One region of the Streptomyces sp. NPDC104381 genome, then DNA from elsewhere that is predicted to be linked to it. Evidence: predicted binding sites of a transcription regulator. Region 1 holds the regulator's gene; the other holds the start of a gene.
What was found. The regulator HspR, encoded in region 1, represses chaperone genes until heat shock. The targets are predictions, from matches to a motif close to TTGAGNNNNNNNNNCTCAA.

Region 1 (3,407 bases):
GCAAGGAACTGCATCCCGGCGCGTACCTGAATCAGGACGCCGGCGGCGGTGCGGGCAGGGACGGCTCGGGCCTGGTGCACATGCGCCGTCTCGGAGGCCTGCTGCGCGAGGGTACGACGATGGTGCTGGACCGCGCCGACGTCTTCGACCCCACGCTCGAAGTGGCCTGCCGCGCCTTGCAGTGGTGGTCGGGTGAGCGCGTCACCGTCAACATCTACCTCACCACGAACGCCGCCGACGGCTTCGGCCTGCACTGGGACGATCACGACGTCCTCGTGGTCCAGCTCTCCGGGGAGAAGGACTGGGAGGTGCGGGGCCCGTCACGTGTCGCGCCGCTGCACCGCGACGCCGCCCGCGACGACACACCGGGCGAGGACGTCCTCTGGACCGGGACCGCGCGCCCCGGCGACGTCCTGCACATCCCACGCGGCTACTGGCACCGGGCCGGCCGTGACGGCCGCGGTTCCGGGCACAGCCTGCACATGACGTTCGGATTCAGCACGAGGACCGGAGCGTCCTGGCTGTCCTGGCTCGCCGACCGGTCCCGTGAGCACGAGCTGTTCCGCCGCGATCTCGACCTCACGCCCGGCTCGGAGCAGCACCGCAGGCTCGCCGAGGCGGCCGTGGAACTCGTGGGGTCCTCGCCTCCCGCCGACTTCCTGGCGGCGCGCGAGCACGCGGTCGCCCCGTCCCGGCACGTCCCCTTCCTGGAGACGTTCGGGCATCAGGGCTCCGTCGTCTGCGTCTGCGAGTTCCGCCCCCGGATCCGCGATCTGGGAGAGACGGTCGAGGTGCTCTCCTCGGGCCGGAAGCTCACGTTCAAGGCCAAGGCGCTGCCCGCCCTACGCCTCCTGCTGAGCGGCCGGCCGGTGCCGCTGGACCGGGCGGCCGACACGGTGGGGGACGAGGTGCATCCTCTGGCCGAGATCCTGATGCGCCACGAATGGTGCGCGCCGTTGACGCCCGGTCTGGCCTCGGGCTGCTCGGACCTCGTGTCCGAGGTGACCGACGTGGCCGACGTATCCGAGGTGGCAGATGCGGCAGATACGGGCGCCCATGGGGCCTGACGCACGAGAAGGCAGGATCCGCGCGGGATCCTGCCTTCCGTGTGCCGAAGCCTCACGAGGCCCGATGCGGGCCGGGCCCGGTCCTCGGCTCAGTCCTTCGGCCTCTTCGGACGCCAGACGACCAGCGCGCTGGTCTGCTGCACGTCCTGGTACGGCACGAGGTCACGCCGGTAGGAGGCGTGCACCTGGGCCTCGCGCTGCTGCATGGCCACGGCCGCGCCGTCCACCGCCGCCGAGAGCTCGGCGACGCGCTGCTGGAGCGCGGCCACCTGGTTCTCCAGCTCGATGATGCGCTTGATGCCCGCGAGGTTGATGCCCTCGTCCTGCGACAGCTGCTGCACCGTGCGGAGCAGCTCGATGTCACGGGCCGAGTAGCGCCGACCGCGCCCGGCCGTACGGTCGGGCGAGACCAGGCCGAGGCGGTCGTACTGGCGCAGCGTCTGCGGGTGCAGGCCCGAGAGCTGGGCCGCGATCGAGATCACGTAGACCGGTGATTCATCGGTCAGCTGGTACGGATTGCGTCGACGGCCGTCCATCTCAAGCTCCCTTCGCAGCCTGGAACAGCTCCGCCCGCGGGTCCTCCCCCGCGGTCGACTTCCGGTAGGCCTCCAGCGCGTCCTGGGCGTCCGTGCCGAGGTCCGTGGGCACCGACACCTCGACGGTGACCAGAAGGTCGCCCCGGGTGCCGTCCTTGCGTACGGCGCCCTTGCCCCGGGCCCGCATCGTACGTCCGTTGGGCGTACCGGCCGGGAGCTTCAGGGTGACCGGGGGCCCGCCGAGGGTGGGGACCTTCACCTCGCCGCCGAGTGCCGCCTCCGGGAAGGTGACGGGCACGGTGACCGTGAGGTTGTCGCCCTTGCGGCCGAAGACCGGGTGGGCGTCGACGTGGACGACGACGTAGAGGTCGCCGGCCGGGCCGCCGCGCTCGCCCGGACTGCCCTTGCCGCGCAGCCGGATCCGCTGGCCGTCCGACACCCCTGCCGGAATCCTGACCTGCATCGTGCGGGCCGACTTCGCCCGGCCGCTGCCCTTGCAGACGTCGCAGGGGTCCTGGGCGATGAGGCCCCGGCCCTTGCAGTCCACGCAGGGATCGGTGAGCGAGAAGCCGCCGCCGGTGCCGCGCGAGACCTGGCCGGTCCCGACGCAGGTCGGGCAGACCCTCGGGGTGCCGTTCTTGTCGCCGGTGCCCGAACACGCCTTGCAGGGCGCCTGGCTGGACATCCGCAGCGGGACCGTGGCCCCGTCCACCGCCTCGGTGAAGCTGAGCGTCACCTCGGACTCGATGTCCTGGCCGCGGCGCGGCTGGACCCGTGTGCCCGCGCCACCGCGGTTGAACAGGCCGCCGAAGACATCGCCCAGGCCGCCGCCACCGCCGCCGAACCCGCCGGCACCGGCACCCTGGCCGCCGCCGCCCGGGGCGCCCCCGAAGAGGTCGCCCAGGTCGAAGTTGAAGTTGCCGCCCGCGCCGCCGGGACCCGCCCGGAAGCCTCCGTTGCCGAAGAGGGCGCGCGCCTCGTCGTACTCCTTGCGCTTCTTGGGGTCACCGAGGACGTCGTTCGCCTCGGAGATCTCCTTGAAGCGCTCCTCGGCCTTGGCGTCACCCTTGTTGGCGTCCGGGTGGTACTCGCGGGCGAGCTTCCGGTACGCCTTCTTGACCTCGGCGTCGGTGGCGTCCTTGGGGACGCCGAGAACCTTGTAGTAGTCCTTCTCGACGAAGTCCTTCGTGCTCATCGACGTCCCTCCTTCCGGACGATCGGCCGTGCGGCCGGCCCTGTGGCCGGCCGCACGCCCCGTCGGTGTTCACCGCTGTGGTCGGACGGAATGTCAGACCTCTTCGGTGCCACCGCTCTCCTCGTCGTCTGCCTTCTCTTCCTTCGCCGCCGCGGGCGTGGCGCCCGGCTGCGGCTCGGCCACGGCCACCCGCGCGGGGCGGATGGTGCGCTCCCCGATGCGGTACCCAGGCTGCAGGATCGCCACGCAGGTCGTCTCGGTGACGTCCGGCGCGTACGAGTGCATCAGGGCCTCGTGGATCGTCGGGTCGAAGGGCTCGCCCTCCTTGCCGAACTGCTGGAGTCCCAGCTTCGCGACGACCGTCTCCAGGGACTCGGCCACCGACTTGAAGCCGCCGACGAGCTCGCCGTGCTCCCGTGCCCGGCCGACGTCGTCGAGGACGGGCAGGAGCTCGCTCAGCAGACCCGCTGCCGCGACCTCCTTGACCTGCACCCGGTCCCGCTCGACGCGGCGACGGTAGTTCTGGTACTCGGCCTGGAGCCGCTGGAGGTCGCCCGTACGCTCGTTGAGCGCGGTACGGACCTGGTCCAGCTGAGCCGTCAGGGCCGC
Region 2 (3,407 bases), on a different contig from region 1:
AGCCCTCGGCCCGCAGCCGGGCGGAAATGGCGTCGACGATCGTCGCGTCGTCCTCTACCACCAGCACCCGGCGCTGAGCCCCGGGGGTGGCCGCGACGCCGTTGTGGGTGGTGTGTGTCTGTTCCATCGCCCCGCCCCTGCCCGTTCTCGCGGAGGCCATTCCCCCGGAGGCACGGTTATCGCTTGTGGATTACGTCGTGGTTCCTGTGTGCCGGTCAGAGCGTAAAGGCAGAAGGCGCCTCTCGGCTACGCAGGGTGTTGTCCGTCGTGAAGGTGTTACCCACGGGAAAGGAGACGGATCGGCGGACTTGTGCCGTAGATCCATGGTGCGGCAGGGATGTGGACGCCTCGTGGGGGTTCAGTCGCCCCGGAGTGCGAGATGGACCACGTCCGGCACACCTCGGGCAACCGCTACTTCTTCGGTCGTTACTGCGTGGAATCCGGCATTCCGCAAAGCGTCCCCGAACGCGGCGGACGGCTGCGCGGACCACACGGCGAGGACTCCGCCGGGCGTCAGACGCGCCCGGCAGGCCGCGAGACCGGTGGCCGAATAGAGGTTTCCGTTGTCCTGGGTGACGGTCCAGTCGGGGCCGTTGTCGATGTCCAGGCACAGTGCGTCGTAACGCTCCGTGGTCGTGCGGAGGTGGTCGACGAGGTCCGTGCGGAGGATCTCGGTCCGGGGGTCGGCGAGCGCGTCCCCGGAGATCCGGCCGAGCGGTCCGTCCAGGTGCCAGCCCACGATGGCCTGTTCCCGCTCGACGACCGCGATCCGGCCCCAGCGGGGTTCGCCGGCCGCCCGTACCAGGGAGAAGCCGACGCCGAGCCCGCCGATCAGTACCGACGGATCCGGCCTGCCGGTGGGCAGCGAGGCGAGCGCCGCGTCGATCAGCAGCCGCTCGGAACGCCCGTCGGAGGTGTCCATCAGGAAGCAGCCGTTGGCGATGATCTCGAAGTTCTCGCCGTGCTCACGCAGGACGACTTCACCGAAGGGGCCTTCGCGCCGGTCGAGGACGACGGGGCGGTGGGCATCTGTGGCGGGCATGGGTGCGGTCTCCGGTCTCCGGGCAGGCGGCGGCTCTCGTGTGCGACCGCCCAGTTTCCCCCGGAGGGCGGTCGCCGGGCCAGCGGATTCCCGCGGTCCCACCCTCGGGGCGCGCGATCGCCACCCCGGTCGGGCGAGCCCGGGAATGGCCGTGGCCCGCAGGGCGCTGGCGTAGGGGCGGGGCGTGGTGCGGCGTCCGTACGGGGCTCGCCCCCGGTCTCCGCCCCGGCCCGGTCCTCGCAGGTCGAGCAGGGTGAGGTGCGTGATCGCTGAGAGCGAACATCGCCGGGGGAACATTCATGAGCTCACAAGCATTGAGTCCACATAGCTCAACTTGCCTGCCGAAGGGGAGATCATGACTGCTGAGTCGAACACCAAGGCGTCCACGTCGGTCGACCTGCCCGTGCTGCCGCTGGACGACGAGGTCGTGCTGCCCGGAATGGTGGTGCCGCTCGACCTGTCGGACACGGAGGTGCGCGCCGCCGTGGAGGCCGCCCAGGCCGTCGCGCGGCCCGGGGGCGGCAAGCCCGAGGTGCTGCTCGTGCCGCGTATCGACGGGAACTACACCGGGACCGGTGTCCTGGGCACGGTCGAACAGGTCGGACGCCTGTCGGACGGGGACCCGGGCGCCCTGATCCGGGCCCGTGACCGGGTGCGGATCGGTGCCGGGACCAGTGGGCCCGGGAACGCGCTGTGGGTCGAGGGCACCCGGATCGAGGTGCCGGACCACGCTCCCGGCTCCGCCGCCGAGCTCGCCAAGGAGTACAAGGCGCTCGCCACCAGCTGGCTGAAGAAGCGCGGCGCCTGGCAGGTCGTGGACCGGGTCCAGCAGATCGAGGACATCTCCGCGCTCGCCGACAACTCCGGGTACTCGCCCTTCCTCACCACCGCCCAGAAGGTCCAGCTGCTGGAGACCGTGGACCCGGTCGCCCGGCTGAAGCTGGCCATCCAGTGGCTCGGCGAGCACCTCGCCGAACAGGATGTGGCCGAATCCATCGCCAAGGACGTCCAGGAGGGCGTCGACAAGCAGCAGCGCGAATTCCTGCTGCGGCGCCAGATGGAGGCCGTACGCAAGGAGCTCTCCGAGCTCAACGGTGAATCCGGTTCCGGAGCGGACGAGCCCGACGACTACCGGGCCCGCGTCGAGGCCGCCGACCTGCCCGAGCACGTCCGCGAGGCCGCGCTCAAGGAGGTCGAGAAGCTGGAGCGCGCCTCCGACCAGAGCCCCGAGGGCTCCTGGATCCGGACCTGGCTGGACACCGTCCTCGAACTCCCCTGGACGGAGCGGACCGAGGACGCCTACGACATCAAGGGCGCCCAGGAGGTCCTGGACGCCGAGCACGCCGGGCTCCAGGACGTGAAGGAACGCATCACCGAGTACCTCGCGGTGCGCAAGAGGCGTACCGACCGCGGCCTCGGAGTGGTCGGCGGCCGGCGCGGCGGCGCCGTGCTGGCGCTGGTCGGACCGCCCGGCGTCGGGAAGACCTCGCTCGGCGAGAGCGTCGCGCACGCCATGGGCCGCAAGTTCGTCCGGGTCGCGCTCGGCGGTGTCCGGGACGAGGCGGAGATCCGGGGCCACCGGCGTACGTACGTCGGCGCGCTCCCGGGGCGCATCGTCAGGGCGATCAAGGAGGCCGGTTCGATGAACCCGGTCGTCCTGCTCGACGAGATCGACAAGGTCGGTTCGGACTTCCGGGGCGACCCGGCGGCCGCCCTGCTCGAAGTGCTCGACCCGGCGCAGAACCACACCTTCCGCGACCACTACCTGGAGGTCGAACTCGACCTCAGCGACGTCGTGTTCCTGGCCACGGCCAACGTCCTCGACGCCATCCCGGAGGCCCTCCTCGACCGCATGGAGCTGGTCACGCTGGACGGCTACACCGAGGACGAGAAGGTCGTCATCGCCCGGGACCACCTGCTCCCGCGCCAGCTGGAGCGGGCGGGTCTGGAGAAGGACGAGGTCGGACTGGACGAGTCGGCGCTGCGCAAGCTCGCCGGCGAGTACACCCGGGAGGCGGGCGTACGGAATCTGGAGCGGGCCGTCGCCCGGCTGCTCCGCAAGGTCGCCGCACAGCACGAACTGGGCGACCGGGAACTGCCGTTCACGGTGACCGACCAGGACCTGCGCGGTCTGATCGGCCGGCCGCACCACGTGCCCGAGTCCGCACAGGACCCGGCCGAGCGCCGTACCTCGGTGCCGGGCGTGGCCACCGGGCTCGCGGTGACCGGGGCGGGCGGCGACGTGCTGTTCGTCGAGGCCTCGCTGGCCGACCCGGAGACCGGGGCGTCCGGACTGACCCTGACCGGTCAGCTCGGCGACGTGATGAAGGAGTCCGCGCAGATCGCCCTCAGCTTCCTGCGGTCG

Region 2: lon (endopeptidase La) is a predicted target of HspR. The motif match lies at 1,357-1,375, and genes of this name have one in related genera.

What each region holds. Positions count from the first base shown of each region.
Region 1 is NZ_JBVJNK010000007.1:222,485-225,891, forward strand. Features, by position in the region: gene ACZ607_RS25330 (JmjC domain-containing protein) at 1-1,067, shown strand, start outside; gene ACZ607_RS25335 (heat shock protein transcriptional repressor HspR) at 1,157-1,603, opposite strand; gene dnaJ (molecular chaperone DnaJ) at 1,605-2,798, opposite strand; gene grpE (nucleotide exchange factor GrpE) at 2,892-3,407, opposite strand, start outside.
Region 2 is NZ_JBVJNK010000004.1:373,782-377,188, forward strand. Features, by position in the region: gene ACZ607_RS15510 (response regulator transcription factor) at 1-127, opposite strand, end outside; gene ACZ607_RS15515 (spermidine synthase family protein) at 359-1,042, opposite strand; gene lon (endopeptidase La) at 1,398-3,407, shown strand, end outside.